Regions from separate parts of the Anoxybacillus eryuanensis genome, predicted to be linked through region 4. Evidence: riboswitches for the same ligand, from Rfam matches in the RefSeq annotation. Region 4 holds a riboswitch; each other region holds the start of a gene.
The links. A riboswitch is a leader RNA that binds a small molecule or an ion and turns the genes downstream of it on or off. The one in region 4 is predicted to bind S-adenosylmethionine.
Positions count from the first base shown of each region.

Region 1: another riboswitch for S-adenosylmethionine. It lies ahead of HNQ84_RS11875 (methionine ABC transporter ATP-binding protein); the one in region 4 lies ahead of HNQ84_RS02075 (bifunctional homocysteine S-methyltransferase/methylenetetrahydrofolate reductase).
Region 2: another riboswitch for S-adenosylmethionine. It lies ahead of metK (methionine adenosyltransferase); the one in region 4 lies ahead of HNQ84_RS02075 (bifunctional homocysteine S-methyltransferase/methylenetetrahydrofolate reductase).
Region 3: another riboswitch for S-adenosylmethionine. It lies ahead of mtnW (2,3-diketo-5-methylthiopentyl-1-phosphate enolase); the one in region 4 lies ahead of HNQ84_RS02075 (bifunctional homocysteine S-methyltransferase/methylenetetrahydrofolate reductase).

Region 1 covers NZ_JBPODS010000013.1:46,449-54,597, forward strand. The annotation lists gene HNQ84_RS11865 (MetQ/NlpA family ABC transporter substrate-binding protein) at 1-454, opposite strand, end outside; gene HNQ84_RS11870 (methionine ABC transporter permease) at 472-1,140, opposite strand; gene HNQ84_RS11875 (methionine ABC transporter ATP-binding protein) at 1,130-2,158, opposite strand; SAM riboswitch class I at 2,234-2,339, opposite strand; gene HNQ84_RS11880 (hypothetical protein) at 2,643-3,116, opposite strand; gene HNQ84_RS11885 (response regulator transcription factor) at 3,466-4,065, shown strand; gene HNQ84_RS11890 (O-acetylhomoserine aminocarboxypropyltransferase/cysteine synthase family protein) at 4,105-5,397, opposite strand; gene HNQ84_RS11895 (sterol-binding protein) at 5,462-5,761, opposite strand; gene HNQ84_RS11900 (thioredoxin family protein) at 5,891-6,160, opposite strand; gene HNQ84_RS11905 (toprim domain-containing protein) at 6,169-6,516, opposite strand; gene HNQ84_RS11910 (YusG family protein) at 6,614-6,862, opposite strand; gene gcvH (glycine cleavage system protein GcvH) at 6,896-7,279, opposite strand; gene HNQ84_RS11920 (arsenate reductase family protein) at 7,337-7,696, opposite strand; gene HNQ84_RS11925 (acyl-CoA dehydrogenase FadE) at 7,765-8,149, opposite strand, start outside.
Region 2 covers NZ_JBPODS010000014.1:25,971-34,119, forward strand. The annotation lists gene asnB (asparagine synthase (glutamine-hydrolyzing)) at 1-1,865, opposite strand, end outside; gene metK (methionine adenosyltransferase) at 1,927-3,132, opposite strand; SAM riboswitch class I at 3,254-3,362, opposite strand; gene pckA (phosphoenolpyruvate carboxykinase (ATP)) at 3,537-5,123, shown strand; gene HNQ84_RS12215 (N-acetylmuramoyl-L-alanine amidase) at 5,241-6,218, shown strand; gene HNQ84_RS12220 (energy-coupling factor ABC transporter permease) at 6,268-7,236, shown strand; gene HNQ84_RS12225 (energy-coupling factor transporter transmembrane component T family protein) at 7,233-7,967, shown strand; gene HNQ84_RS12230 (energy-coupling factor ABC transporter ATP-binding protein) at 7,967-8,149, shown strand, end outside.
Region 3 covers NZ_JBPODS010000001.1:227,260-235,408, reverse strand. The annotation lists gene HNQ84_RS01265 (carbon-nitrogen family hydrolase) at 1-80, opposite strand, end outside; gene HNQ84_RS01260 (pyridoxal phosphate-dependent aminotransferase) at 179-1,351, shown strand; SAM riboswitch class I at 1,441-1,550, shown strand; gene mtnW (2,3-diketo-5-methylthiopentyl-1-phosphate enolase) at 1,610-2,833, shown strand; gene HNQ84_RS01250 (2-hydroxy-3-keto-5-methylthiopentenyl-1-phosphate phosphatase) at 2,830-3,486, shown strand; gene HNQ84_RS01245 (methylthioribulose 1-phosphate dehydratase) at 3,483-4,091, shown strand; gene HNQ84_RS01240 (1,2-dihydroxy-3-keto-5-methylthiopentene dioxygenase) at 4,105-4,641, shown strand; gene HNQ84_RS01235 (DMT family transporter) at 4,650-5,501, opposite strand; gene HNQ84_RS01230 (ZIP family metal transporter) at 5,514-6,248, opposite strand; gene HNQ84_RS01225 (ATP-binding protein) at 6,260-7,675, opposite strand; gene HNQ84_RS01220 (matrixin family metalloprotease) at 7,892-8,149, shown strand, end outside.
Region 4 covers NZ_JBPODS010000001.1:384,206-392,354, forward strand. The annotation lists gene HNQ84_RS02045 (DegV family protein) at 1-366, shown strand, start outside; gene HNQ84_RS02050 (DUF3941 domain-containing protein) at 396-521, shown strand; gene HNQ84_RS02055 (methyl-accepting chemotaxis protein) at 553-2,205, opposite strand; gene HNQ84_RS02060 (BMP family lipoprotein) at 2,218-3,183, opposite strand; gene HNQ84_RS02065 (YajQ family cyclic di-GMP-binding protein) at 3,351-3,842, shown strand; gene HNQ84_RS02070 (hypothetical protein) at 3,829-3,996, opposite strand; SAM riboswitch class I at 4,194-4,296, shown strand; gene HNQ84_RS02075 (bifunctional homocysteine S-methyltransferase/methylenetetrahydrofolate reductase) at 4,365-6,212, shown strand; gene metH (methionine synthase) at 6,205-8,149, shown strand, end outside.

The DNA of each region.
Region 1 (8,149 bases), on a different contig from region 4:
CTTTTTCTTCAAGCATCGATAAAATGCGACCGTGGTCAGCAACCGAGTTGCTCATAATAATTTTCGCACCGTTTGGTAGCTCTTCAAGGCTTTTATATTTTTTAGAGTATACGCCGATTGGCTCAATATGAATGCCACCAGCATTTACAAAGTCATAGCCATGTTCTTTCATTTGTGCTTCTAAATAAGGAATGTGTTGGAAATAGTTTGCATCTAACTCTTTATCTGCTAACGCTTTGTTCGGTAATACGTAATCTTGGAATGTCACAATTTCTAATTCAATACCTTTTTCTTTTAAAATCGGTTTTGCTTGTTCTAAAATTTCCGCATGTGGCACGTTTGATGCCCCAACGACAAGCTTATTCGTCTTTTCTTCCGCACTTTCGCTTTTTCCGCAAGCAGAAAGCGCTAAAACAACCATTGCAACAACAAGTAGAGAAATCCATTTTTTCATCTGTTTCTTCCTCCTTTTTATCGTTTATCTATTTTAGAAGTGACAAAGTCACCAATAAACTGAATAATAAAGACGATGATTAAAATGAGCACTGTCGCAACAAACGTGACGTCGTTATTGTTGCGTTGAAATCCTTCTAAATACGCTAAGTTTCCAAGCCCCCCAGCACCAACAACTCCTGCCATCGCTGTGTAACCAACGAGCGCGATCGCTGTTACCGTAATCCCAGATACAAGGGCAGGGAGCGCTTCTGGAAGAAGCACTTTCCAAATGATTGTTGTCGTCGTCGCTCCCATCGCTTTTGCCGCTTCAATGACACCTTTATCAATTTCACGAAGCGCAATTTCAACCATGCGTGCATAAAACGGTGCAGCACCAATAATAAGCGCTGGTAGCGCAGCATTCGCTCCAAGAATCGTGCCGACAACGAGCTTTGTAAACGGAATGAGCAAAATAATTAAAATAATGAACGGGATGGAACGGAAAATATTGACGAACGATGCGATCACACCGTTAATCAAACGATTTTCCCATATGTTTCCCTTAGACGTTAGAAACAACAACAACCCAAGTAAAATACCGAGCACAAATGTTGCTACAACAGAAATAGCGGTCATATACAACGTTTCCATCGTTGCCGCCCATATTTTTTCCCAAACGACATTCGGAAATAGTTCATTGGACATTCGCCAACACCTCCACTTCAACTTCTTGCTGGCGAATAAAAGCGAGCGCTCGCTCAATTTCTTCATTCGCACCATCTAAGTGAATGAACAACACCCCGTATGAACCGTGATGCGTTTGTGAAATTTTCCCTTGTAAAATATTTATATTCAAATCGAATTGGCGAATAAGTTGTGTAATGAGCGGCTGCTCAGCCGCTTCGCCGACAAACGTAAGTTGAACGACTTTCCCGTTCGGATAACGTTCAAGAAGATGCAACATCGCTTCTTTTGTTTCCTCCGGCTCTGTGACTTGCTGAACAAATCGTTTCGTAATCGGTTGTTCTGGCTTACGGAACACGTGAAGCACTTCGCCCATTTCGACAATTTTTCCGTTTTCCATTACCGCTACACGATCACAAATTTTACGAATAACGTGCATTTCGTGTGTAATTAATACGATCGTTAAGCCGAGGCGTTTGTTAATATCAACAAGCAAATCTAAAATTGAATCGGTCGTTTGTGGATCAAGCGCCGACGTTGCTTCATCACATAATAACACTTTCGGGTTGTTCGCTAATGCGCGCGCAATGCCGACGCGCTGCTTTTGTCCTCCGCTCAGTTGTGACGGATACGCATGTTCTCTCCCTTGCAAACCGACAAGTTGAACGAGTTCATCGACGCGTTTCATTCGTTCTTCTTTCGGCACGCCTGCAATTTCTAACGGAAAAGCAATGTTTTCACGCACCGTTCGCGACCAAAGTAAATTAAAATGTTGGAAAATCATCCCGATTTGTTGGCGCGCTTGACGCAACTGCTTTCCGCTAATTTTCCCCATATCTTTTCCATCGACAATGACTTCACCACTTGTCGGCTTTTCTAGTCCATTTAACAATCGAATGAGGGAACTTTTCCCTGCCCCACTATAACCGATGATGCCGAAAATTTCTCCTTGTTCGATATGCAAGTTTACATGATCGACTGCCGTTACATTCCCACTTGCTGCTTTGTACACTTTTGTTACATTCGATAATGTGATCACGTTGCTGTCACCTTCCTTCCATGAAAAAAGCCTTTCTGCTCAAGAGAACAGAAAGGCGCGAATCGTCCATTCTGTCTCTTATCTCTCAAAGCAAACGCTTTGTGTGAATTGGCACCATTTCAGCAGCGCTGACGGTTGCCGGGTTTCATCGGGCACATCCCTCCACCTCTCTTGATAAGAGCTCTTTTAAACGCTTTATTCAGTTAACGTTTTAATGTATTCAAGAATGATGCTGAACTACGAATGTGAGTATATCATCGAAAGAAGGACGATGTCAATAAAAAATTTTTTGACTTCATTTTTTGACTTCAATATAAGAAATCATTATATTGCTAATGTCGGGCGACCGAGCAACAACCGCTTACGCGAAAGAGTAAAGGGCTGATCCAAAACACTAATACGTTTTCGATCAGCCCCTTCAGTCCAAAAAAATGAGGGTAAACTTTTCGATTGTATCTATATAGCTACAGGCTGAGTGAATACATTAATCACATTCTTCTTTTGTAATTCTAATCGTTACATAAACTTTATGAAATGAGTCATAGTAGTCGGCTTGTGCAACACTGGAAGTATACCATTTATCAACTAATTTCAAGTAAGAGTCGGTGTTTTCTAAAGAATAAATCCCCGTAATCGTAGAAGTCTTAGTTGTTAGATTTCGATCATAAGTAACTGTCATTGTGACCGTACCATACATACTCTGAACTGTTTTCGTCTTTTTATTTCCTCGAACGATAGTATCAAGTGGGGTAATTTTTGACTTTGAATTGCTTAAATTGGCTATTGAACTCCCTACTGTAGGAGTAACTGTAATTGTTACATTCCCCTCTTTATATACTTGCTTCTGGAGAGTACTAGCTTCAGTTGTAATTAACGATCCAAAAAAACCCTCTAATGACAGGGTAAAAGCAAATGCTAGGGTAGTAGCTAAAACCAAATTTTTAAATTTAATTTTCATTACTTTTTCTCCTCACATCGTATATTTACTCATAATGCTAGTTGAACATCAGTACCGTGGATTTTAGAGATCTTAATTCTTATTTAATTGATTACTCATCCGAGATATGCTATGTTAGCCTGTTTTAGATAAAAATCGGAAGTTCTTTATTTTAACTTATACATTGCTTATGCTCCTCCTAACTTCAAAAAATAGCTGATCAGCTATTTTCAATTTATCAAGAATAAAAAAAAAAAAAATCAGTATTTTCCGCCAATTTTTTGGCGAAAATCCGCCATTTTCTTCAAAATAAATGACAAAGTTTATTAAATGAAGTAGAATTTAGGAAAAGAGTAGAGAGGGAAATCGCATGACTATTCGTACATTGCTTGTTGATTCCGATCCTGTCTATTTGCTTGGTTTGGAAAAATTATTAGAAGAAGAGAGAGGAATAACTATTGTCGGTTCTATTTCTTGTATTGATTCACTAGAGACTCTCATACATATACATGTACCAGATGTCATTGTGATAAATATGCACATGCACATAATAAAAGTATTGGACTGGATAAAAAGTGCGAAGAAAACACACCCTATGATAAATGTCATTACGCTATGCAACTATCCACCATTCGCTCTATGTGCATATGAAGCAGGTGTATCCGTGATATTATCAAAAGAAAAAGTTTCTACTCATTTGGCACATGCGATTCGCCACAGCAATGAAGGAGAGAGACTTCTTTTACTTGACAGTGAAGCTACATGTCACATGACAAGTTGTTTGACAAAAATTGAAATAGATATATTACAAATGTTAGCAGACGATAAAACAAGTGTACAAATCAGCGAACATCTAAATATGAGTAAACGAACGTTTGAACGGCACCTTTCTTCTATTTTCGAAAAATTAGGGGTTTTGTCACGAACAGGAGCGGTTGCTCAAGCGCTACGATGGCAACTCATAAAATGAAAGGTGCTAGTCGAAAAATCTAACTAGCACCTTTCATCCCTACACCCGCGAATACATCGAACGTACACCTGTTGCCGCTTCGATCGCTTGTTCTAAGTCTTCGATTAAATCATCGACATTTTCAATACCGACCGATAAACGAATCATATCTTCCGTTACGCCGGATGCTTGTAAATCTTCTTCACTTAACTGTTGATGCGTCGTGCTTGCTGGATGGATAATTAAACTTTTCGCATCGCCGACATTCGCAACATGCGACCAAAGCTTGACGTTGTTAATCAATGTCGCTCCTGCTTCACGGCCACCTTGAATACCAAATACAACGACTGCTCCTGCTCCTTTTGGCATATATTTTTTTGCCAACTCTTTCGCTGGATGATTGTCATGTTCAGGGTACAACACCCAATTGACTGCAGGGTGGTTGTTTAAATAATCAACAATTTTTCTCGTATTGGCAATATGTTCTTTCATGCGGACGTGTAACGTTTCCAGTCCTAAATTAAACTGAAACGCGTTGAATGGGCTAATCGCCGGACCTAAGTCACGCAACAATTGCACGCGCGCTTTCACGATATACGCCGCCGCACCGATTTCTGCGTATACGAGATTATGGTAACTTGGATCTGGCGCCGTAAACGCTGGAAACTTCGGCGAATTCCAATCAAATTTTCCACCATCGACAATGATACCACCTAACGTCGTTCCGTTACCGAGCAACCATTTCGTTGCCGAATGAACGACGATATCTGCTCCATGCTCGATTGGTCGGCAAAGGTACGGAGTTGCAAACGTGTTGTCAATAATCAACGGAATGCCTGCTTCGTGAGCAATGTGGGCGACCGCTTCAATGTCTAACACGTGCAAGCTTGGATTGCCGATCGTCTCCGCGAAAATAGCTTTCGTTTTCGGCGTAATGGCAGCACGGAAATTTTCTGGATCAGATGGATCGACAAAATGGGTCGTAATGCCGTATTTCGGCAACGTATTTGCAAACAAATTGTACGTCCCTCCATACAGCGTAGAAGCAGACACAATATCATCCCCGGCTTGAGCGACGTTTAATATTGCCATCGTAATAGCAGCCATGCCGCTCGCAGCCGCTAAAGCACCAATGCCCCCTTCAAGTTGAGCGACACGCTCTTCAAACACCGTTACCGTCGGATTATGAATGCGCGTATAAATGTATCCTGCTTCTTTTAATGCAAATAAGTTTGCCGCATGCTCCGTATGATCAAACAAATACGCATTGGACTGATAAATTGGCACCGCACGCGCTTTCGTTACTGGATCGGTTTGCAATCCGCCATGAACAGCAATCGTTTCAAATTTCATCGTTTCTCCTCCTGCACGAATAATTGTTGAATATTTTGAATTTTAACACGATAAAAATAGCTCGTCAATGAACAAGGTCGTACGGTTTAGCAAGAAAAAAGATCGACTCTAACAATAAAATGTGACGAAACGATGCTGTGACGGATAATTCATTTAAGCGAAGCTGTTGTTGGAGTTTTAACGAACCTTTTAATAATGACATCATCGCTTGTGCTGAACCGCGTATCGTAATCATTCGCTCCGCATTTACCTCTTCAACACGACGAATGCCCTCTTTTGATATACACAATAATATTTGCTCATTTTCCCATTGCAATTGAATATATAAACAGTCACTCGGCAAAATCGGTGTTAACATGTTCATTCAACCGCCCCCCGTCCCATATTTCTCATATCCATTGTTTCCATATGAGGACGAGTAGTTCCTGCTATAAACGCTCGACAAATGTCTTTCTTCCTCGCCAATTTCCCAAGAAATATGTCGAAAGCTGGCTTATTCAGTCAGCTTTCGCAACGTTTCGTATAAGTATGGAACCGAATGAAAGGCGTATATTTTTTGTACAAGTTCGCCATGTTGAAAAATAAGTAAGCAAGGAACGCTTTCAATGCACCACTCAACCGCTTTGTCCGGCACATAGTTTAAATCTTGACGCTCAAATGTAACGGTTGGCAATAACTGTTCAAGTACATCAACCATTCGACTTGCCACTTGACACGTGCCACATAATGGTGTGTACATATAGACAACTTTCACGACAATCACACAACTTTCTATAAATATTGTGCGTGTACATCAATGTTTGCACTTAATAATACAACCGCGATGTGATGCTTCGGAGCGGCTGCCACCTCACGATACATTTTATCAATATATAAATGCTCAGCATGAGGAAACTCTCGACGAAGTTGACGACGCAATTTTTCCCCTGCTTCATCGGAATCAACTAAAATGTACACATCTTTATCGTACAAAGCATCGATTAATTCATCAAGTTTGGTGGTGCTAAGCGTTCCGTTTGTACATATAATTTCAACAGGTTCACTAATGATACTTTCGATTTTTCGTTTATCTGAGCGCCCTTCGACAATAATCACTTTTTCTACTTCAACAATCGCCATCGTCATCACCTTGTACATTTATTTATGTATATTATATTCGTGATCGCACACTTTTTCCCCTTTTATCCCATAGAAAAGGACAGCGATGTCGCTGCCCTTAACACCAACCACCTTCTGTATCACAATCGACGTATTTTGCGTCTGGATTTTCAGTAACTGTCACGCTTTTCAATATGCGCCCATTTTGCTGTTCATATCCATGTTTCAACTTAAACGTATTCGATTCTCGGACGAATTGCCCAACACATTCATTGTCATAAAACAATTGAAAATCACCGTTTTCATTCAATTTGCCGATGACGTGTTGTGTAATATCCATTGTTGTTTGTTTTAGCAAAAAAGACACCCCTGTTGTATAGGGTGCCCTGCAAGTTCTTTTTTAGTCTTCGTTAATCATTTGTTCATATTGTTCCGCTGTTAACAAGTTGTCCACTTCACTTAGATCGCTCGGCTCAATGACGATCATCCATGCTTTATCATACGGTGATTCGTTTACATACTCTGGGTTGTCGTTCAACTCTTCATTCACAGCTACTACTTTTCCGCTAATTGGAGCGTATAATTCAGACACAGTTTTTACTGATTCCACGCTACCAAATGGTTCGTTCGCTGTGAGTTGTGCCCCGACTTCTGGCAATTCAACGAATACGATATCGCCGAGCTCTGACTGAGCAAAATGCGTAATCCCGATACGAACCGTACTTCCTTCGACACGCACCCATTCATGTTCTTGTGAATAACGTAGCTCTTTTGGAATGTTCATCGTTTTCCCTCCAACATATCATCTTCTTCTTCATCATACACGATTTTTCATATGATTTCACGATAATTTAAACATTTCGTGATATTTTTGTTCGTCAAATCCGACAATGACTTGTTCTCCGTTTGTGATGATTGGACGCTTCATTAACATCCCGTCTGATGACAACAATTGCAACATTTCTTCTTCTGTCATCGTCTTTAATTTGTCTTTTAACCCGAGTTCACGATACTTCATACCGCTCGTATTAAAAAATTTTTTTAAATCAAGCCCACTTTTTTCATATAGCGTCCGCAACTGCTCTTTTGATGGCGGCTGTTCAACGATATGTATAGCTTGTACCGAAATGTTGTTTTCATCTAACCATTTTTTTGCTTTGCGACATGTGCCGCATTTTGGATACCAATAAAATGTCACCATCTTCCCACCTCATCTATGATACGATAACAAAGCGAAAGTACCAGACGATGCGTCTGGTACTTCCATTATTACACAACATACCGTTCAGCTTCAATTAATGCTTGCGCTGCTTCGCGTTTTTTCGCAATGATGTTAATTGGCGTGTGACGCGTTAACTTGCGCAATGCCGACAACATCATGCGCAACATGTCACCATGTTCAACAGCAACGATCGTTTCTTTTGCATGTGCTTCAATTTCATTAAACGCTTCTTGGCAGAAAATTTGTGTGTACAATACTTTTTGTTTATTTTTCTCAACACCCGATTGCGCAATTGCTTTTTCCGTACGCAAAAGAGCTGATTCCATCGCATATACGTTGCTGACAATGTCTGCGATATTGACAAGCACTTCTTGTTCTTTTTCAAGTTTCGGACCGAATTTTTGAGCAGCTAATCCTGCGATCATTAAAGCG
Region 2 (8,149 bases), on a different contig from region 4:
GATGGCTTTGCAAAATCGTACTTTTCTTCTACATACACGGCATGCCAAACGATAAACATCAGTACCGTCCATAATTTTCGACTATAATCGGCTTTTCCTGTCGCATGATCATTAAGCAACTGCAAAAGCACATGCTTATGGAATAAATGATTCGTTTCACTTTGTTGGATCATCATTTTTGCCCAATCGTACAACTCATCTTTTAACCAGTGACGAATCGGAACAGGGAAACCGAGTTTTTTACGATGCAATACGTGGTCTGGAACAATGCCTTCTGCCACTTTCCGCAATATATACTTTGTTGTACCGTTAGCTGTTTTCAAGTGGGAAGGTATATGCTTAGCTACTGCGAACACTTCTTTGTCTAAAAACGGGACACGCAACTCAAGCGAATGAGCCATCGTCATTTTGTCAGCCTTTAACAAAATATCTCCACATAACCACGTATGCAAATCGACATATTGCATTTGTTCGACGGGATCGTATAACGCTGTTTCATCATATAAATGTTTCGTTACGTTCGTATATTTCCAATCGCTCTTGTATCCTTTTAATATAAGGGCTTTTTCTTTTTCCTCAAACATTTTTGCGTTGCCAATATATCTATCACGCAATGGTGTCGTACCGCGTTCGATAAAACTTTTTCCTTTCACTCCTTCTGGAAGAAGACGAGCGAGCATGCGTAATACGTGCTTCATCGGCTGAGGAAGATGATTAAACAGGCGTAAAGAATGTGGTTCACGGTAAATATTGTAACCTCCAAATAATTCATCTGCCCCTTCACCTGATAAAACGACCGTCACACGCTTTCTCGCTTCACGAGCGACAAAATAAAGCGGGACAGCGGCAGGATCAGCAAGCGGGTCATCCATATGCCACATAATACGTGGAAGTGCTTGTACGTATTCTTCTGGAGAAATAATATAGCTGTAATGTCGAACGTGTAGTTGATCAGCTGTTTCTTTCGCCACATCTATTTCACTAAACCCTTCTCGGGCAAATCCAACCGAAAACGTCTCGAGCTGCGGATGAAATTGTTTAGCTATCGCAACAACAAGGGAAGAATCAATCCCACCGGATAAAAAAGAACCGACAGGCACATCGCTACGCATATGCACTTCAATCGATTTGAATAGTGCATCGCGAATATCACTAATCCACTTTTCTTCTGATTGATGGATCGGCGTAAATGTTGGGGTAAAATAACGAACAAACATCGGTTGCTCGCCAATTTTTTTCTTGATATAATGCCCAGGCTTCAGTCTAAAAATATTTGCTGTCATTGTAAGTGGCTCTGGCACATATTGAAACGTTAAATAATGATGGAGTGCTTCTCTGTTGATATCTCCATCAATTGCTAATAAGAGGCTTTTCTTTTCCGAAGCAACGAGAAGACGATCATCTTCAATCGTATAAAAAAATGGCTTAATACCAAACGGATCGCGTGCAGCAAATACTATTTTTTCTTCTTTATCCCAAATGACGAAAGCAAACATACCGCGCAATTGCTGAACACAAGCCTCTTTTGTTTCAGCATATAACGCTAAAATAACTTCTGTATCTGAATGTGTCGTAAATTTATATCCTTTTTGCTCAAGTTGCTCGCGCAATTCAATATAGTTGTAGATTTCTCCATTAAAAATAATCCAATATCGATCATTTTCATAGGAAAGCGGCTGATGACCTGCCTCTAAATCAATAATGCTCAGACGACGAAAAGCAAAATGCACATGCTCATCGAAAAAATATCCTTCGTCATCTGGTCCACGATGAATAATCGCATCATTCATCTGACGAAACGTCTGTTTCCATTCACCGCATATTTGATTTGGTTGATCATATATAACCCCAACAAAGCCACACATGTTTTCACCCCGTTTCACTAACAAATAGAGAGAGCTACATGACGTAACTCTCTCCCTTTTCTTACTTCGCTAACTGTAACGCTTGTTGTTTTAATGCTTCTGCTTTATCAGTACGCTCCCAAGGAAGATCAATATCTGTGCGACCAAAGTGACCGTAAGCAGCTGTTTGTTTGTAAATTGGACGGCGAAGATCAAGCATTTTGATGATGCCTGCTGGGCGAAGGTCAAAATTGTTGCGCACCACTTCAATTAATACATCTTCAGATACTTTACCTGTGCCGAACGTATCAATGGAAATTGATACTGGTTGCGCCACACCGATCGCATACGCTAACTGCACTTCACATTTATCTGCAAGACCTGCTGCAACGATGTTTTTCGCTACGTAACGAGCGGCATATGCTGCCGAACGGTCTACTTTCGTTGGGTCTTTTCCTGAGAATGCTCCACCACCGTGACGAGCATAACCACCGTACGTGTCAACGATAATTTTGCGTCCTGTTAACCCTGCATCACCTTGTGGGCCGCCGATCACGAAACGACCTGTTGGGTTAATGAAATATTTTGTGTTTTCATCGATCAACTCCGCTGGAACAACAGGTTGAATGACATGCTCTTTAATGTTGCGTACAATTTGATCTTGTGTAATTTCTGGATGATGTTGTGTAGAAACAACGATCGTATCGATACGTACAGGTTTGCCGTTTTCATCATACTCCACTGTCACTTGCGTTTTTCCGTCTGGACGTAAATAAGGTAAGATATCTTCTTTCCGCACTTCAGCTAGACGGCGCGCAAGTTTATGTGCGAGCGAAATTGGAAGCGGCATAAGCTCTTTCGTTTCGTTGCACGCGAAGCCAAACATTAATCCTTGGTCACCTGCACCGATCGCCTCGATTTCTTCATCTGTCATTTGCCCTTCACGAGCTTCTAACGCTTTGTCAACACCCATCGCAATATCTGGAGATTGCTCATCAATTGATGTTAATACAGCGCACGTATCTGCATCAAAGCCGTATTTTGCGCGCGTATAGCCAATTTCACGAATCGTTTCACGGACAATTTTCGGAATATCTACATATGTAGATGTTGTAATTTCCCCGCTCACTAAAACAAGCCCTGTTGTTACGCTCGTTTCACACGCAACACGCGCATTTGGATCATTCGCTAAAATCGCATCTAAAATCGCATCGGAAATTTGGTCACAAATTTTATCCGGATGCCCTTCCGTTACAGATTCAGACGTAAACAGACGACGTTTAGGCATTCAAACATTCCTCCTCAATAATAATGACAAATGATACGGTACTCATCCCTCTTATTATGGTCTATCGTGAAAAAAACCTTTCCTTCAGAGGAAAGGTTTTTGCATTTGTCTGCGCCTTTCACTCTTATCGTTCAAGGGCGTTCCCTTGCCACAGGTTAGCACCTTTTCACATACGTGACGGTTGCTGGGTTTCATCGGGCCTGTCTCCCTCCACCAACTCGGGATAAGAGTATCCGTTCATCTCAGCATCATATCACATATATCATCAGCGAGTCAACGTTTTTTCTACTGTAATGATTTTGAAAATAAATTCAAGAAAAATACACGAATTAGTATGGACTATTTATTAAAATGTGTTATACTTTTTACATAAAGATAAATCAAACAAAGGTAGGTTTTGTCCAATGAATTCCATTGAACTGACAAACAAATTATCGACACTCTTACAAAGGGATGGGGTTTTTCATAACTTATCTGTACCACGACTAGTAGAGAAGGTATTAACTCGGAAAGAAGGCATTCTTACTTTATCAGGAGCGATTTGTGCAACAACAGGAAAATATACAGGTCGCTCCCCGAAAGATAAATATATTGTCGAAGAGCCATCCGTGAAACATAAAATTGATTGGGGAACTGTCAATCAGCCAATTTCTGAAGAAGTATTTGATAAACTTTACAACAAAGTAATCGACTACTTAATGACAAAAGAAGAATTGTTTGTATTTAATGGCTTCGCAGGCGCTGATCCAGCTTATCGTTTGCCGATTCAAGTTGTCAACGAATTTGCTTGGCATAACTTATTCGCCCATCAGTTGTTCATTCGTCCAACAACGGAAGAATTACAAGCGCATGAGCCACAATTTACAGTCATTTCTGCTCCAACATTTAAAGCCGATCCAGCCGTTGACGGCACGCGTTCAGAAACGTTTATTATCATCTCGTTTGAACGTCGCACTGTGCTAATTGGTGGAACAGAATATGCAGGTGAAATGAAAAAATCAATTTTCTCCGTCATGAACTTCTTATTGCCAGAGCAAGGAATCTTCCCGATGCACTGCTCAGCAAACGTAGGTCAAGAAGGCGATGTCGCGCTCTTTTTTGGTTTATCAGGGACAGGGAAAACGACGCTTTCTGCTGATCCAAACCGTCGCTTAATTGGCGATGACGAGCACGGTTGGTCAAACAACGGTGTCTTTAATATTGAAGGCGGATGTTATGCCAAGTGCATTAACTTATCACGTGAAAAAGAGCCACAAATTTTTGACGCGATTCGCTTCGGCTCGGTATTAGAAAACGTCATGATTGACCCAGATACGCGCATACCAAACTATGATGATGCGACGTTAACTGAAAATACACGTGCAGCATACCCGCTTGAAGCGATGGATAACATCGTTCAGCCAAGCGTTGCTGGTCACCCGCATACAATCGTCTTTTTAACAGCGGACGCGTTCGGGGTATTGCCACCAATTAGCAAACTCACAAAAGAGCAAGCAATGTATCATTTCTTAAGCGGGTATACAAGCAAGTTAGCGGGTACAGAGCGCGGAATTACAGCACCAGAAGCAACGTTCTCTACATGCTTCGGCTCGCCGTTTCTACCGCTTCCAGCAACACGATATGCAGACATGCTCGGACAAAAAATCGATGCTCACGACGTTCAAGTCTTTTTAGTGAACACCGGTTGGACTGGTGGTGGATACGGCGTTGGTGAACGAATGAAGCTGTCGTATACGCGCGCAATGGTGAAAGCAGCATTAGAAGGAGAGTTAAATAACGTAGAAACCATTCAAGATCCTATTTTTGGATTACACATTCCACTTCACGTCCCAGGTGTCCCTGATGAAGTGCTACAACCAAAAAGCACATGGGCGGATCAAGAAGCGTACGAACAAAAAGCAAAAGAACTTGCGGCGAAGTTCCGCGAAAACTTCAAGAAATTCAAAAACGTTGACCCACGCATTGAACAGTTCGGTGGACCAATTGGATAAACGACAAAAGCTGCCTGCTTATTCGGCAGCTTTTTTCATTTTTAATGACTTCGTACAAACCATTTTTACTATGAAACATATAGTAGTATATAGAAATGAACAAAAGGAGGATACAAAATGAATGGACTATTGGCTCTCCCGCAATTAAAAGATATACGCCATCTTCTCCCTACTCGTTCTGGACAGTCGTACAAAAAAACAACATTGCAGCAAAAAACACATATTATTATTCATCATAGTTTAACGAAAACAGGCTCGGCATTTGCGTTTGCTAATTATCATGTTAGCAAGGGGTGGCCAGGAATCGGATACCATTTTGTTATCGAACAAGACGGAACGATTCACTTTTGCAACGATTTAGAAACAATTAGTTACCATGTTGGCAACCATAACTCATACTGCATCGGCATTTGTTTAACAGGGGATTTTCGCACACAACAACCGACGAATGAACAAAAACAATCATTGAAAGCATTATACAAAACACTTGTCAGCATCTTGCCGAACTATAAAGACGTAAAAGGACATAACGAACTGAAAGGATATGAATGGAAACAATGCCCGTGCTTTAACTACTTAGAAGTACTAAATGAAAAAGAGAACGTCACTGTTCAGATCAAAGAAGAAGTAAAACAATATACCGTTCAACAAGGAGATACGTTATGGGCAATTAGCCAAAAAACAGGAGTAAGTGTAAAAACGTTACTTCGTCTAAATCCAGACATCAATCCACGAACATTACAGCCTGGCCAACAAATAATTATCGAAAAGCAAGTAAACAAGACAGAAGTCAAGCCTCCATCACAATCGACCAATCAACCACTAAAACAACAAAATCCAATCGAACAATTGATAAACAAACTTCCGAATAAAGTATTACGATACGGTGATCGTGGTGAAGACGTGCGCTTCTTACAACAAGCATTAAATGCAATCAATTTCAAATGTGGAGCAGAAGACGGGATATTCGGCAAAAAAACGTTAGATGCTGTGCAACGGGTCAATCTCATGTTTTCTGGTGGAAATAAAAATGGTGTTTATGACGAAAAGACGAAAAATTATATAGTAAGTAAGCTAAAAGAAAAAATAAAATAGCTTTTAAGCATACATCTCCCCTATAATAAAGCATGAGGGGGGATTGGCTATGCATATGGCAGATGCGCTCATTTCACCTACGGTAGGAGTGGCGATGTGGGGGGCTACAGCAGGTATAGCAAGCTACTCATTAAAAAAATTGAACATTGAAGCCGATGAAAAAAAGCTACCACTTATGGGAGTGCTCGGAGCATTTGTATTTGCCGCGCAAATGATTAACTTTGCTATTCCAGGTACAGGATCGAGCGGACATTTAGGAGGCGGACTGTTGCTCGCCGCTTTGCTCGGTCCGTATGCAGCATTTTTAACGTTATCCGTCGTTTTATTTATACAAGCACTCTTTTTTGCAGACGGTGGCCTGTTAGCTTTCGGATGTAACGTGCTTAATCTCGGCTTTTACACATGTTTTATCGCCTATCCTGTATACAAGCGGCTCATTCGTCGAACGAACATATGGTTGGCCTCCATCATTGCTGCTGTCGTTGGATTACAACTCGGTGCATTTAGTGTCGTCGTTCAAACATTGTTGTCTGGCAAAGTCGAGCTTCCATTTACAACTTTCACATTATTTATGCAACCTATTCATTTAGCGATTGGCATTGTAGAAGGAATAGCTACCGCTACTGTTATCTCCTTTGTTGCAAAAACAAAACCAGAGCTTTCGCCAACAATAGAGACGCCGATGAATCGCCTCATCGGGACGCTCGGTTTGCTCGCTCTAATGATTGGTGGCATTTTTTCATCCATCGCCTCTTCTAAGCCAGATGGATTAGAGTGGTCTATTTTTCATACGATCGGTACGGATGAACTGCATGCAACAACAGCAATTCATCACGCGTTTGAACGTCTCCAGCAATCGCTTGCTTTGCTTCCTGACTACAATCTGAAAGGCGGAGGCGCATCGATCGGATGGTTAGATATCGGGACAAGTATTTCTGGTATTATCGGTGCATTCATTGTTGCTGTAGCAATCATGGCGCCATACATTATTATTAAAAAATGGAGAAAAGAAGCGTGATCTATCCACCTATGCTAAACATTGTGCAACGACGTCATATTCATCCGCTAAGCATGCTAATTATAACGTTTACATACATCTTCGTCGTTGCCTCGTTTCATTCATATGCTTTTATTGAATTGATGCCGTTATCGCTTTACCCGATCGCCATGATCATTTTTTATCGCCTTTCCATTCGTCATATAAAACACGTACTCATCGCTTCATTGCCATTTGCTACAGCCATAGGAGTTTCGCAATTGCTTTTTATTGATGAACATATATTATTTTTTCATTGGTACATCGAAGCAAGATGGTTGGCTTTTTCTACATTTGTTTTAAAAAACACGCTTGCAATACTTGCAGCAACCGTTTTATTTTTAACTACACCGATTGAACAACTTGCTGGGGCGCTCCTTTCTTTGCGCATCCCATGCTTTCTCGTTATTCAATTACTTTTGACATATCGATACATTTTTTTATTTTTAGAGGAAGCAAAACGACTTCGTCAGGCGTACATGTTGCGAGCCCCACACCATCGCGCTATCAAATTATCTGTTTGGGGATCGCTCGTCGGACACTTACTTTTACGAACTTTCGATCGTGCTGAGCGCGTGTATGAAGCAATGACGTTGCGAGGCTTTTCTATTCAACGTATGCATATAAAAATAAAACGATGGACAACGAGAGAGATGATATACACATATGTAACGATTACATTGTTCATCGTTTATCGTTTGGTGGTCATATGATGATAAATGTATCAAATGTTTTCTACGTATATCCAGATGGTCATGAAGCCATTCGTGATCTTTCTTTTTCTGTTCAAAAGGGAGAATGCATTGGCATCATTGGGGCAAACGGTGCAGGAAAATCGACGTTATTAAAACTGCTCGTCGGATTATATACGCCCCAAAGTGGATGCATTTTCATT
Region 3 (8,149 bases), 160 kb from region 4:
TCGATGTATCGCATAACCGTTTGTTTATTTTTTTCGGGTGCTCCAAACGCAATGTCCATTTGTATGCAAGCGATGTTCATATCATTCACCTCTAAAAAATTTTCTTTACATTTTGATTTTTACGATATATGATACTTGACTAGAATTTCAACCTTTTTGTGAAGTAGGTGTGAAAAAAATGAACATATTTCCACAATCGAACGTGTTACAACAACTACCGAAGCAATTTTTTGCGTCGCTTGTGCAAAAAGTGAATGCGGTCATTGCTGAAGGGCACGATGTCATTAATCTCGGACAAGGAAATCCCGATCAGCCGACGCCGGCGCATATTGTGAGCGCGATGCAACAGGCGGTGGCAAAGCCGATGTATCATAAATATTCACCATTTCGCGGCTATTCGTTTGTAAAAGAGGCGGTCGCTACGTTTTACGAGCGCGAATACGGGGTGACGATTGACCCAGAAAAAGAAGTCGCCATTTTATTTGGCGGAAAAGCTGGGCTTGTCGAAATGCCGCTTTGTTTATTAAACCCGGGAGACGTGGTGCTCGTTCCCGATCCCGGTTATCCGGACTATTGGTCGGGAGTCGTGCTTGCGCGGGCGCGCATGGAAATGATGCCGCTACGGGCGGAAAACAGTTTTTTGCCAAACTACGATGAGCTACCGAAAGACGTCGTTCGCGAGGCAAAATTAATGTTTTTAAACTATCCGAACAATCCGACAGGCGCGACAGCAACGGAATCGTTTTTTCAAGAAACGGTTTCATTTGCGGAAAAACATCATATCGCTGTCGTGCACGATTTCGCATACGGAGCGATTGGCTTTGATGGGAAAAAGCCGGTCAGCTTTTTACAAGTCGAAGGGGCAAAAGACGTCGGCATTGAAATTTATACGTTTTCGAAAACGTACAATATGGCAGGGTGGCGCATCGGCTTTGCGGTCGGCAACGAAAGCATGATTGAAGCGATCAACGTGCTCCAAGACCATTTGTACGTCAGCATGTTCGGTGCTATTCAAGAAGCGGCAGCAGTTGCGCTACTCGAGTCGCAACAATGCGTCGCTGAGCTTGTCGCCACGTATGAAGCAAGACGAAATACGTTTGTTCACGCTTTACGTGACATCGGTTGGAACGTCCAAGCGCCATCAGGTTCGTTTTTCGCTTGGCTTCCGGTGCCAAACGGCTATACGTCTGAGACGTTTGCCGATCTGTTGCTTAAACAAGCGCACGTGGCGGTCGCTCCGGGGATCGGGTTTGGTGAACATGGGGAAGGGTATGTGCGCACAGGGCTATTGACAAGCGAAGAAAGATTAAAAGAAGCGGCTTGGCGCATCGGGCAACTGCAACTTTTTTAAAAAATGATTGACAAATGCAACATGTGCTGTCATAATCCGAAGTAAATTTATGAAAAACGAACTGTTCAAAAAATTAAATACATTACAAATTCTTATCAAGAGTAGGCGGAGGGACGAGCCCGATGAAGCCCGGCAACCGACTTAAACAGCTGTTTAAGCACGGTGCTAATTCTCGCAGCAATACGCTGAGAGATAAGAAGAGACGAACAATTAGCCTCTTCTTATGAAGAGGTTTTTTATTTGTAAAGGGGTGGACATATGATTACCGCAACATATTTGATTCATGACGACAAAGATTTAGCGAAAAAAGCAGAAGGTATCGCGCTTGGACTGACCATCGGGTCGTGGACTGATTTACCGCAACTGGAACAAGAACAGTTAAAAAAACATAAAGGCATCGTTCAGTCGATTGAAGAGCTAGAGGAAGACGAGCGTGTCAATACGTTTTTTGGAAAAAGACTAAAACGCGCGCTTGTGCGCATTTCGTATCCGAGCGTCAATTTTAGTGCCGATTTGCCTGCCATTTTGACAACGACATTTGGCAAATTGTCGCTTGACGGAACGATTAAACTGATTGACTTAACGTTTTCCGACGAACTGAAGCGCGCATTCCCTGGTCCGCGCTTTGGCATTGACGGCATTCGCGAAAAACTTGGCGTCTTTCACCGTCCGCTTGTCATGAGCATTTTTAAAGCGGTCATCGGGCGCGATTTACGATACGTCACTGAACAATTGAAGCTACAAGCGCTCGGCGGCGTTGATCTTGTGAAAGACGATGAAATTTTATTTGACAACGACCTCACACCGTTTGACAAGCGCATCGTGGCAGGAAAACAGGCGCTTCAGGAAGTGTACGAACAAACAGGGCATCGGACGTTATATGCGGTGAACTTAACCGGAAAAACGTTTCAGTTAAAAGAAAAAGCGAAGAAAGCAGCGGAGCTTGGCGCGGACGTATTATTGTTTAACGTGTTTACATATGGGCTTGATGTGTTGCAAGCGCTTCGTGAAGATGATGACATTCGTTTGCCGATTATGGCGCATCCGTCATTTAGCGGAGCGATCGCCTCATCGCGCGTATATGGCGTAAGCTACGCTTTGCTTCTTGGAAAACTGTTGCGCATGGCAGGGGCGGACTTTTCGCTCTTTCCATCACCGTACGGAAGCGTCGCGCTTGAAAAAGAACAGACGCTTGCGATCGCTAATGAATTAACGAAAGAAGAACCATTTTTGCGCGCGTTTCCTGTCCCATCTGCCGGCATTCATCCGGGGCTTGTGCCGCTTCTTGTGCGCGACTTTGGCATCGACTCCATCATTAACGCAGGCGGTGGCGTGCACGGGCATCCGAGCGGAGCGGTTGGCGGTGGGCAAGCGTTTCGTGCCGCAGTAGAAGCGGTGCTCGCTGGGCGTTCGCTTCATGACGCAGCAAAAGAAAACGAAGCGTTGCAACAAGCGCTTGACTTATGGGGGAGCGCATCATGAGGCCGATCATTTTTTGCGACTTTGACGGAACGATTACGTTAAACGATAACATTATTGCGCTTATGAAACAGTTTGCTCCGCCGGAGTGGGAAGCGATCAAAGACGATATACTTGCGCAAAGATGTTCCGTACAACAAGGGGTCGGTCGGATGTTTTCGTTGTTGCCGACGACGCTGAAAGAAGACATCGTGCAATTTTTACTTGACACCGCGCGCATTCGCGACGGATTTTCCGACTTTGTTGCATTTACGAACGAACGACAAATCCCGCTTTATATTGTGAGCGGCGGCATTGACTTTTTCGTGTATCCACTTCTTCACGGACTCGTTGAAAAAGAGCGCATTTTTTGTAACAGCGCCGATTTTAGCGGGGAAACGATCCGCATTACGTGGCCGTATGCGTGCGATGAACATTGTCAAAACGGATGTGGCTGCTGCAAGCCGTCGCTTCTTCGAAAACTTGCGCCAAAAGGGGCAAAAACGATCGTCATTGGCGACTCCATTACCGACTTGGCAGCGGCCAAACTAGCCGATCACGTCATGGCGCGCGACTTTTTACTTGAAAAATGCCGTGAGCTCCACTTGCCGCATACGCCGTTTACGACGTTTTATGATGTCATTGACGTGTTAAAAGAAAGCGAGGTGGTCGCGTGAGACAACAAAAATGGGCAGAGCTTGCCGAGGTGAAACGAGAGCTGGCGGCGCGCGACTGGTTTATGGCGACGAGTGGCAACTTGTCGATAAAAGTGAGCGATGAGCCGCTTACGTTTCTTGTCACTGCGAGCGGAAAAGATAAACGAAAAGAAACACCGGAAGATTTTTTACTTGTCGGAGCAGACGGACAGCCAGCGGAGGCGACGCACTTGAAACCGTCAGCCGAGACGCTTCTTCACGTTAAAATTTACAATAAAACGAACGCCGGTTGTGTGCTTCATGTTCATACCGTTGACAACAACATTATTTCGGAATGGTACGGCGACGAAGGGGAAGTCGTTTTTACCAATCAAGAAATCATTAAAGCGTTCGGATTATGGGAAGAAGATGCGGCGTTTCGCATTCCGATTATTCCGAATTTCGCCCATATTCCGACGTTAGCAAAAGCGTTCGCCGACCATGTCCATGAAGATCGAGGGGCGGTGCTTATTCGCAACCACGGCGTGACCGTATGGGGAAAAGATGCGTTTGAAGCGAAAAAGTTTTTAGAAGCTTGCGAGTTTTTATGTCAGTACTATGTAAAATTATTACTTTTAAAACGATAAGGGGGAGTATGGTATGGCAGTCATTAAAGTGCGCAACACAGGTGAAGTAATTGAAGGAAAGGAAAACGTGGCAGCGTTTTTAAATAAGCAAGGAGTGTTATATGAACATTGGGATGCAAGGAAACTTCCCGCTCATCTACAAAACAAATTTGTATTAACAGACGAAGAAAAAGCGCACATTTTAGCAACGTTTCAATCCGAAATTGAAGATTTAGCAAAACGAAGAGGCTATCAAGCGTGGGATGTTGTTGCCCTCTGCGAACAAACGCCAAATTTAGAAGAGCTATTGAAAAAATTTGAACAGGTGCATACGCATACGGAAGACGAAGTGCGGGCGATTGTTGCTGGTCATGGCATTTTCGTTATTAAAGGTGATGAACAAACAGGCTACTTTGATGTTGAACTTGAAGCGGGCGATGTCATTTCTGTTCCAGAAGGAAACCCACATTTCTTTACATTAATGGACGACCGCCAAGTTGTTGCCGTTCGGTTGTTTATTGATCCATCTGGTTGGGTAGCACATCCATACGAGGAAAAAGAAGGGGCGTAACACCCCTTCTATTTTTTTGTGAATAAAATGACGCCTGCAATCGTAATGAATGAACCGATCCATTGCGGTGCGGTGAACATTTCGCCAAGTAATATGTACGCAAACAGCGCAGTAAAAAGCGGATTGAAATTTAAAAACATCCCCGCGGTTGTGGCACCGACTTGTTTCACGCCGACGTTCCAAAGAAACATCGCAAGCACCGTCGCTCCGACGCTCGTATATAAAATGGCCAATACAAACGAGATGTTGACATCATGAATTGAAAAAGAAGAAAGAAACGGCAACAATCCGATGACGCCAAAGACGCCGGACCAAAACGTTGCCGCAAGCGGGGAATACGACTTCATAACCGCTTTTGCGCAAGCGGAATAGACGCCCCAAATGATGACTGCGGCAACCATCCATATATCCCCGACGTTGATGTCCGATAGGCGATGAAGTTGTCCATGCGTCATCACGATCAGCACGCCGATCAGGGAGAGAACCATGGCCAGCCATTGTCGAATCGTAAGTTTATCGCGGTAAACGGCGTATGCCACAAGCGCAATCGCGATCGGATTTAATGTCGAAATTAACCCGACATGATCAGCAGATGTATGTTCAAGCGCTTGAAACATAAAAACGTTAAATAAGACGACGCCTGAAAGCCCCATCGCAATAAGCGGTACGATACTTTGTTTTTGTAAACGAACGGATCGTTCTTTTTTCAACACGATTGGAAATAAAAAAAGGACGGCGATCGTCCAACGAATAAACGTTAACGAAAGCGGAGAGGCGTGTGCAACAAGCAGTTTGCTTGCGACAAAGTTGCCTCCCCATAAGGCGCTTGTCAATAAAAGAAGCATATAATATTTCGACATGTTCATCATCCTTTAAAACGTTTCAATTAAAAACACCATGACTAACAGCCCGATAATGAAGGCATACGTTGACGATTTTTCATTTCCATCCCCATGGCTTTCAGGGATTAACTCTTTATAAATAATAAATAGCATCGCCCCAGCAGCAAACGCTAATCCGTACGGAACGAGCGACTGAACGACCGCCGTTAAATAAAAGCCGATGACAGAGGCGACAAGTTCAATGAGCCCCGTCCCTGTTGCCATAAAAAACGCTTTTCCTTTTGATATATGTTGGTTAAATAAAAAAAGCGCAACGAGCAATCCTTCAGGTGCGTTTTGAAAGCCGATCGCTAGCGCAATTAAATCACCGATATGGTTTTGTTCCCCAGAGGCGTAGCTGACGCCAACGGATAACCCTTCTGGAATGTTATGAAGCGTAATGGCCGCAAGCACAAGCAACGCTTTTTGATCCATCTTCATGCCGCTTTTTGTATGGGTTAAATCGATATGCGGTACGATGTTTTCAAGAAACGTTAACGTAAATACCCCAACGCATAATCCGATCGCAAGGGAAAAAAATGTGCCAGAAGAAAGAGCCTCTGGAATTAATCCGAGCATCGATGCGGCCATCATAATGCCAGCTGTAAAAGCAAGCAACATATCGCGCCATTTGTGCGTTAATGAGCGCGACAAAAATAAAATCGGAACAGCGCCAGCCCCTGTCGCTAGCGCGGATAACGTACTGCCGACAAGCATGTCAAACATGTTTCCACCTCCTATTTTAAAGGAAGGCGAACGGTAATCGTCGTTCCTTTCTCTTCTATACTATGAATGTCGATTGTCCCTTCGTGCATATCGATGATACGTTTACATATGACGAGCCCAAGCCCTGTTCCCGTTTGTTTCGATGTGACAAACGGTTGAAACAGTTTGTCTTTCACATGCTTTGGCATGCCGCAACCTGTATCAGCGACGTGCAACACCGCCCAATCGTTTTGTTTCGTAAGAGAAATGGTCAGTTGTCCGCCACGTGACATCGCTTCGATTGCGTTTTTTGCTAAATTGAGTATGACTTGTTTTAAATGATCTTTTGAACAGCGAATCGGCAGCGGCACATCGGCACGATGAAACGTATAGACGACGTTATGTAAATGTGCTTGCGACTCGATCATCGGATGAATGCTTTGAACAATGGAGTTGAGATCGCACGTTTCAAGTTTTTGCGCTGTTGGTTTGCCGAGAATTAAAAATTCATTCACGATGTCGTTAATGCGTGTAATTTCGTTTTGAATAACGGAAAAATAAAGCTGTGATTCGTTATCTTTATGTTTTTCACTTAATAATTGAATAAACCCTTTAATGCCAGCGAGCGGATTGCGAATTTCGTGTGCCGTACTCGCAGCGAGCGTGCCGACTAACTCAAGCTTTTGTGCTTCTGTTTCCATGCGCTCGATCATCGTTTGCCGCTTAAGCAGCCAATATTGAATGAATAACCAAATGATATGTATAGCAATAATGAGCGATAAAATATATGGAAGCGAAGCACGGATGTTTTGTTTTAGGCTGACGTGCGGCACATTGGCTTCGATCACCCATGGCGCATGATTTAACTGAACGGTCACCGTTTGTTTCGACGGACGAAGTTGATTTGTTGACATCAGGATAGCACCGTTCTCATCGTATAAGCGAAACGAAGCATCTGGGTAAATAATTTTCATACGATTTTGTATATAATTTGTCCGTAACTTGGCTACTAAAAAGCCAGCTGTTTCATTTGTTTTTTCATATATAATGGGTGTGACGATCGTCGTCGTATGATGGCTGTCGATGACCGTCCGTTTTGTTATTTTTGCTAACTGCATTGCCGCAGTTGTACTTTCCGAAAAAAAGGAGATGCGTTCAAAACGAACGTCTTGTTTTTGCATGTCATGCAAGATGTCATGAATTTCTTCTTCTTTTAACATGGCCATATGTTTGCTTATGATGAGCGCTAACGTTTCCAGTCGAGCTGTCGTTTCCGAAAGAAAGCGATCTAAATCGTTTTTATGTATATTCGCAAACAGACGCGTTTCTTCGACGAGTTGCTGCTGTTGTTGTTCATCTTGCCAAAGCACAATCCATGCGCTCCCTACAAGGCACGGCACAATGACAAGCAAGATGTACAGCCATCGTCTCATTTTCTCTCTCCCCATATATGCTCCCTCAACAAAACAAAATTCAAAAAATATTATAACATAAATACGCGAAAAAGACTGAAAAAAAAAGAGATCCCCGCCAAATATGGACGGAGGTTTTGTTATGCTGAGGAGGATAGAAATATGTTCCAATCAAAAATCGGTTTACATAAAAAAAAAAATGGTATGATCATATAAAAGTTAAAACAACAACACATTGTCAGGGGAGCGGGTTTGGTATGGGTAAAATGTTTACGGGAGGAAAAAGACAGGTTCCTAATTTGGGACGATTTATTTTTTTTATGTATTATCACGTTATATTTCATTTTTAGTAGCAATACGTATGCTTATGAGTTATTTGGTGGGAAATATAGGAACCCAAACTCATTAAAATATTGGATTGATTCGTCGGTTATCCAAGCTGGTTATGAAGCGAGAGCGGCTTATGGTTCAGAAGCGTTTGATAGTTCTTCTCTTATTGGTACGACTAGA
Region 4 (8,149 bases):
CAATATTTAGCACGTGGCGGGCGCGTCAGCAAAACAGCCGCGTTTGTCGGTGGAGTATTAAACATTAAACCTCTTCTTCACGTCGAGGACGGAAAATTAATTCCGATTGAAAAAGTACGCGGACGGAAAAAAGTACTGAAGCGCATGGTCGAACTCATGCAAGAACGCGGAGCAGACGTGCAAAACCAGCTCATCGGCATTAGTCACGGCGACGATGAACAAACGGCGCTCGAACTAAAAGCGATGATTGAAGAAACGTTCGGTTGTAAACAATTTTTCATTTCTGAAATTGGCGGCGCCATCGGAGCGCATGCTGGTCCAGGCACGATCGCCCTCTTTTTCTTGAATAAACAACTCGAGCAATGATTACACTACTTTTCAAAGGGGGCAAGAATATGACGAGCGATAACGACAAAAAAGCAAAAGACAATAATGCCAAACGACACGAAAAAAATATGGAGCGCGAAAAAAACCGTCAATCTGGCAAACGCGCCTACTCAAAAGAAACGAATCATTTGTAAAGAAAAAGATGCTCGCGCGGAGCATCTTTTTCTATTTCATTTGAAACTTTGCCATCGTCCGTTGTAAATCATCGGTAAGTTGACGCAACGTCGTCACTTTTTCGCTCATTTTTTTGAACGCTTCTAACTGCTCCACCATCGACGCGGCAATTTCTTCGCTGCCTGCTGCCGATTGTTCAACGACCGCACTAATGCTTTCAACGTTTTGCAAGACGTTTTTGCCAAGTTCTTTCGATTCATTCATGCCGATGACAAGCGCTTGAATATCAGTCGTAATATGGTGTACTTTGTTCTCAATGGCACTAAACGCCTCCGTCGTCGTTTCAATGGCTTTCGTTTGTGCTTCAGCAATATCTACCCCACGACGAACGGCTTCGGTGACGTTCGTTAACCCCGATTGAATGAGATGAACCATCTCAAAAATTTGGCTTGTCGCTTTCGATGATTCTTCCGCAAGTTTGCGCACTTCTTCAGCGACAACCGCAAACCCTTTTCCTGCTTCTCCTGCCCGCGCTGCTTCAATCGCCGCATTCAACGCCAATAAGTTCGTTTGCGTCGCAATGTCGGATACTGCTTTTGCCATATCTTCGATTTTTCTTGCATACGTCGCAAACTGTTCCGTCGATTGTTCAATGGAGGCAGTCGCTTGTGCATTTTCGTCAATAAACGCTTTTTGTTCCGCTAACGCCGCTTGACCGTGAACAATCGCTTCGACCGCTTCATCGCTATAACGAGCCGTTTGTTCGGTGCGCCCTACGTTTTCTTGTACAGTATGTTCCATTCGTTCAATGAGTTGTACCGCATGTTGTAAGTCTTCAGAAATGCTTTGCGCTCCAGCGGACAATTCGTTTGTTGATACAGCTACTTGATTATTAATTTCTGTTAACGTTTTTGTTTCCTCATCAATTTCTTTCGCAAACGTCTCCACTTGCTTGCTTACTGTATCAACCGATTGAAGCAAGCTATTCAGCTGATCAGCCATCGTTGCAAATGCCTCATTTAAATCAGCAAGCTCGTCTCTCCCGCTATACTTCACAGTCTCAATGCGCAAATCGCCGCTTGCAATTCGTTTCGCATTTTCAGCGATTTTTCTTAGCGGCACCGTAATTTTTTGTGTTAGTCTAAATCCGCTAAATCCTGCAAACAATAACACCACTGCAATCGCAACAATTGAAATCGTAATGACGCCTGAAATTTGTTTTTGTAACGTTTGTTGCATGTACGTATAATATTCGCTCACATATGCGTTGACGACATATATGTCGTTCAATACCCCTTCTGCTCGCATCGATTGGCGGCGAATTTCTGCTACGTTCCGCGCATCAAGTGCCGCTTTCGATTCTTTTGCTAGCACGTCAAATTTTTTATTCGCTTGTTCAAGTGCAGCACGAATGTACGATTGAGTCAGTCCTTTATTTAATACGCGAAGCAACTTTTCTGATTCTTCAAGATGAATGAATACTTCTTGTTTATTTCCTTCTGTTGGACTATACGCATAGTTGCTTAAACTTTGTTTCGTTGCTTTCAGCTCTGCTTGCAAATGTTGCGCCTTCATCATAAGCGGCACGAAATCTTGGTTGGACGATTGAATCGAAAGCATATTTATAATAATAAACACAATAATAGCGCCGGCAATGACTGGCGTTGCTAATGAATGAAATAATAATCGTTGTTTAATCGACATCGTATCCCTCCTTTATTGCGTGATGCCGTTTGTCGCTTTTTCTTTCCATTTTTCAAGCGTCGCCTGTTGCTCTGGACTGAGCGTCACGACACGAATCGGTGCTAAATCGACGCCGTTTTCTTTTAACCCAAGTTCGACCGTTCCTTTTGGCACTTCTTTCTTTTCAACATACTGTTTAATGACCGTATATAAAGCAACATCTACATTTTTTAACATCGATGTGACCACCGCTTTTTCCGCATAAAAATATTGGTCGCTATCGACACCGATCGCGTACTTTTTGTTCATCTCCGCCTCGCGTAGCACCCCGACACCTGTAAACCCAGCCGCCGCATACAACACATCTGCGCCGTTGGCAATCATTTGTTTGGCAATTTGTGCTCCAAGCTTGTCATCACCGAAATTGCCGGCATACACTTCTTGCACGTTTGCTTCTGGCTTCACCGCTTTTACCCCTTGAATAAAGCCGTTCGCAAACTTCCGAATCAATGGCACATCCGCTCCACCAACGAAGCCGACGTTGTTTGTTTTCGTCAGCATGGCTGCGACAACACCTGCTAAAAAGCTCCCTTCATCTTCTTTAAACGTAATGGACGTAATGTTTGGGAGGTCAGATACCGCGTCAATTAATATAAATTGCTGTTTCGGATATTTTTTGGCGACTTTTTCTAAATCTTGTTGCACCATAAAACCGAGTCCGATGACGAGATCGTTTCCTGCTTCAACGAGTTCTGTTAACCCTTTTTCATACGTTCCTGTTTCTTTTAACTCACGGTAGTCAAAAAAGATGCCGAGCTCATCTCTCGCTTTCATTAACCCTTGAAATGCCGAGTCGCTAAACGATTGATCGCCAAGTCCAACGTCTGATAACATAATTCCCACTTTTATTCGCTCTTTCGGCTGAAAGGAGCTCGTTTGTGAACACCCAGCGGCAAGCAACAAAACAAATGCCATCATGAGTGAAATCATTTTTTTCATAAAATTCCCTCATCTCCTTATCTTTCGATCAAATCTCACTTCATTTATTATATCGACAACATTCGACAGTTTGTTTACTTTTTATATATAAAGATTTTGTAAAGTTGTTCATATGTCAACAATCGACTATAATGGAAACACAACGAATTTATATTGAGGTGATGTATATGTCAAAAGAAAGTTCATTTGATATTGTGTCGAAAGTCGATTTGTCAGAAGTAACAAACGCCGTCAACATCGCGTTAAAAGAAATTCAAAACCGCTATGATTTTAAAGGAAGCAAAAGCGACATTTCACTTGAAAAAGATGAACTCATTTTAATTTCTGACGATGAATTTAAGCTCGAGCAACTCAAAGACGTGCTCATCGGCAAGCTCATTAAGCGCGGTGTGCCAACGAAAAACATTCAATACGGAAAAATTGAACCCGCCTCTGGCGGAACGGTGCGCCAACGTGCCAAACTCGTTCAAGGCATCGACAAAGACAATGCGAAAAAAATTAACACAATCATTAAAAATACAGGTTTAAAAGTAAAAAGTCAAATTCAAGAAGACCAAATTCGCGTCAGCGGCAAAAGTAAAGACGATCTACAAAAAGTGATTGCCGCCATTCGCGAAGCAGACTTGCCAATCGACGTCCAATTCGTCAACTATCGTTAAGAAGGCGCACAGCCTTCTTTTTTAAAAAGATAAATAAGTTAGAAATTTCAGATATATAAAACTGTCTAGCTCCAAGCGCCATCGGCTCGAATCGCTCCACCCCTTCTTTCGGCGGCAACACATTGAGTTTGCGTCCTTGAAATATCCCACGCAAGCCAAAGCTTTGATTTGGATGAGCCTCCTCGGTGGGGCTTGTGCGCTCTTCGTGGAGCCAAGGATGGCGACATTTCGCCGTTGCCCGCAGGATGCGGGCTGCCTTTAGGCGAAATTGGGGCGCTTTGCGCTTTTCCGATTAAAAATAGTTGAATATTTCTAAAAAATCAGTTACATTTATGAGTAACTTCATATAACATCTTATCGAGAGAAGGGGAGGGACTGGCCCGATGAACCTTCAGCAACCTGACGATCGTCAAGGTGCTAAGTCCAGACAAGCGATTCGCTTGGAAGATAAGAAGGAGCGCACAACGTCTTCTTCTTATGGAGAAGACTTTTTTAGTTTGAAAAAGAAACGGAGGAATGGACGTGGGACTGTTAGACGATTTAAAACAACGCATCGTCATCGCCGATGGAGCGATGGGGACATTATTATATGCGCACGGCATCGATCGTTGTTTTGAAGAATTAAACGTAACAAAACCGGAAGAAATCGTTCATATTCACGAAGCGTATATCGAAGCAGGCGCTGAAGTGATCCAAACGAACACATATGGCGCCAACTATGTAAAACTTGCTCGCTACGGCTTGCAAGACGATGTCAAAGAAATCAATAAAGCGGCTGTCCAACTTGCCAAACAAGCCTCAAAAGGACGCGCCTACGTGCTCGGTACGATCGGAGGATTGCGCAGCACAAACAAAAGCACGATTTCGCTTGAAGAAGTGAAACGGACGTTCCGTGAACAGCTGTATGTGTTGTTAGACGAAGAAGTTGACGGACTTTTACTTGAAACGTATTACGATTTCGAAGAATTGCAAACCGTTCTTTCCATCGCTCGGAAAGAAACGACGTTGCCGATCATCGCCCACGTCACGCTTCATGACATTGGCGTCTTGCAGCACGGCATACCGCTTGCTGAAGCGCTTCGTCAGTTAGAACTACTTGGCGCCGATGTCGTCGGCTTAAACTGTCATCTCGGTCCATATCATATGTTGCGTTCGCTCGAAGAAGTGCCGATTCCAACGCGCGCCTTTTTATCGGTGTACCCGAACGCGAGCTTGCCACAATACCGCGACGGACGATTCATTTACGAAACGAGCGAACAATATTTTGAAGAAACAGCCCGCGCGTTTCGTGATCAAGGAGTACGACTCATTGGTGGCTGTTGTGGCACGACGCCAAAACATATTGCCGCGATTGCTCGCGCCCTTCCCGATCGCACACCTGTATATAAAAAAGAAGTAAAACAACGACATACAATCGTCGTTCAAGAAGCAGAACAAACGAAAGAGCCTTCCCTCGCCGACATCGCACGCACACGACGTTCGATTATCGTTGAGCTCGATCCGCCAAAAAAACTCGGCTTAACGAATTTTTTAGAAGGCGCAAAAGCGTTAAAAGAAGCACATATTGATGCGCTAACGCTTGCCGACAACTCGCTTGCGACACCGCGCATTAGCAACGTCGCCGTCGGAACGATCGTCAAACAACAGCTAAATATGCGCCCACTTATTCATATTACATGCCGTGACCGCAACTTAATCGGCTTGCAGTCGCATTTAATGGGGCTTCATACGCTCGGCATGACCGACGTGCTCGCTTTAACCGGTGATCCGTCCAAAGTCGGCGATTTTCCAGGCGCAACGTCCGTATACGATTTATCATCATTTGACCTCATTTCATTAATTCGGCAATTTAACGAAGGGCTTTCGTATTCAGGTAAACCGCTCGGACAAAAAACGAACTTTTCCATCGCTGCGGCCTTTAACCCGAATGTGCGCCATTTAGATAAAGCAGTGAAACGGCTAGAGAAAAAAATCGAATGCGGTGCGCACTACTTTTTAACACAACCGCTGTATAGCGAAAAACAAATCGAAGACGTATATGAAGCGACAAAACATTTACCAACGCCGATTTACATCGGCATTATGCCGCTCACAAGCGCGCGCAACGCGGACTTTTTACATCATGAAGTGCCAGGCATTACGCTGTCAGACGACATTCGTGCCCGCATGGCTGCGTGCGCCAACAATCCTGTTCAATCAACAAAAGAAGGCTTGGCGATCGCTAAATCACTCATCGACGCCGCATTCGATTTATTCCGCGGTATCTATTTAATTACGCCATTTTTACGCTACGACATGACGGTCGAACTCGTTCGCTACATTCATGAAAAAGAGCGGCTCACAAAAGAAAGGACGGTTTACTATGGCTAGTTTGTTTGAACAGCTGGAGAAAAAGATTTTAATTATTGACGGTGCGATGGGAACGATGATTCAATCGGCAAACTTAACAGCGGACGATTTTGGCGGTGAAGCGTACGAAGGGTGTAACGAATATTTAACACTCACTGCCCCGCACGTCATTTCACATATTCATGAAGCTTATTTTGCCGCAGGAGCAGACATCGTTGAAACGAATACGTTCGGAGCAACACGCATCGTCTTAGACGAATACAACCTCGGCCATTTGGCGCTTGAATTAAATATCGAAGCCGCGAAACTCGCGAAACGCGCGGCAGAAAAATATGCGACGACTGCACACCCGCGCTTTGTCGCTGGCTCGATAGGTCCGACGACAAAAACGCTGTCCGTCACAGGAGGAGCAACGTTTGCTGAACTCGTTTCTTCCTACGAAGAACAAGCGCGCGGCTTACTGCTTGGCGGCGTCGATTTGTTGTTGTTAGAAACGTGCCAAGATACGTTAAACGTGAAAGCTGCTTTTCTCGGCATTACCGAAGCGTTCAAAACGGTTGGAAAGCAAGTGCCGCTTATGATTTCTGGAACGATTGAACCGATGGGAACAACGCTTGCCGGACAAACGATCGAATCGTTTTTTATTTCCATTCAACATATGAAACCATTTGCGGTCGGTTTAAACTGCGCAACAGGTCCTGAATTTATGACCGATCATTTGCGCTCACTCGCTTCATTAGCGAACACCGCCGTCAGCTGCTATCCGAACGCTGGTCTTCCTGACGAAGAAGGACATTATCACGAAACGCCAGACATGCTCGCAAAAAAAATTCGCCAATTTGCCGAAAAAGGATGGCTAAATATCGTCGGCGGCTGTTGCGGCACGACGCCACAACATATTCAAGCGATTGCCGAAGCTGTACGCGACATTCCACCGCGTGCGATCCCGAAACAGTTTGCGATGCACGCTGTCTCAGGCATTGATGCACTTATTTATGACGAAACGATGCGACCGCTCTTTGTCGGCGAACGAACGAACGTCATCGGTTCGCGCAAATTTAAGCGGCTCATCGCGGAAGGCAAATACGAAGAAGCGGCAGAAATTGCCCGTGCCCAAGTAAAAAATGGGGCGCACGTCATCGACATTTGTTTGGCGGACCCTGACCGCGATGAAAAAGAAGATATGGAGCAATTTATTCAACAAGTCGTGAAAAAAGTGAAAGTGCCGCTCGTTATCGACTCGACCGATGAAGACGTCATCGCCTGCGCCTTGTCGTATTCGCAAGGAAAAGCAATCATCAACTCCATTAATTTAGAAGACGGCGAAGAACGCTTTGAAAAAATTGTTCCGCTTCTTCATCAATACGGGGCAGCGGTCGTCGTCGGCACGATTGACGAACAAGGGATGGCGATTGACGCGAAACGAAAGCTAGACATCGCCCTTCGTTCATACGATTTGCTTGTTAACAAATATGGCGTCTCACCACACGATATTATTTTCGATCCGCTCGTTTTTCCGATCGGCACAGGAGACGAACAATACATCGGCGCAGCAAAAGAAACGATCGAAGGCATTCGTCTCATCAAACAACATTTGCCAAACTGTTTAACGATGCTCGGCATTAGTAACGTGTCCTTCGGTTTGCCACCTGTCGGACGCGAAGTGTTAAACTCCGTCTTTTTATACCATTGCACACAAGCGGGACTTGATTATGCAATCGTCAATACAGAAAAATTAGAGCGATTCGCTTCCATTCCAGAAGAAGAAGTGCGCTTAGCCGAAGCGTTGTTATTTGACACAAACGATGAGACGTTAAACGCGTTTATTCAATTTTATCGCGATAAAACGAAACAGCCGAAACAAAAAGACGTCCATATGACGTTAGAAGAACGGCTCGCCACATATATCATTGAAGGAACGAAAGATGGGCTGATCGAAGATTTGACGCTCGCCTTAC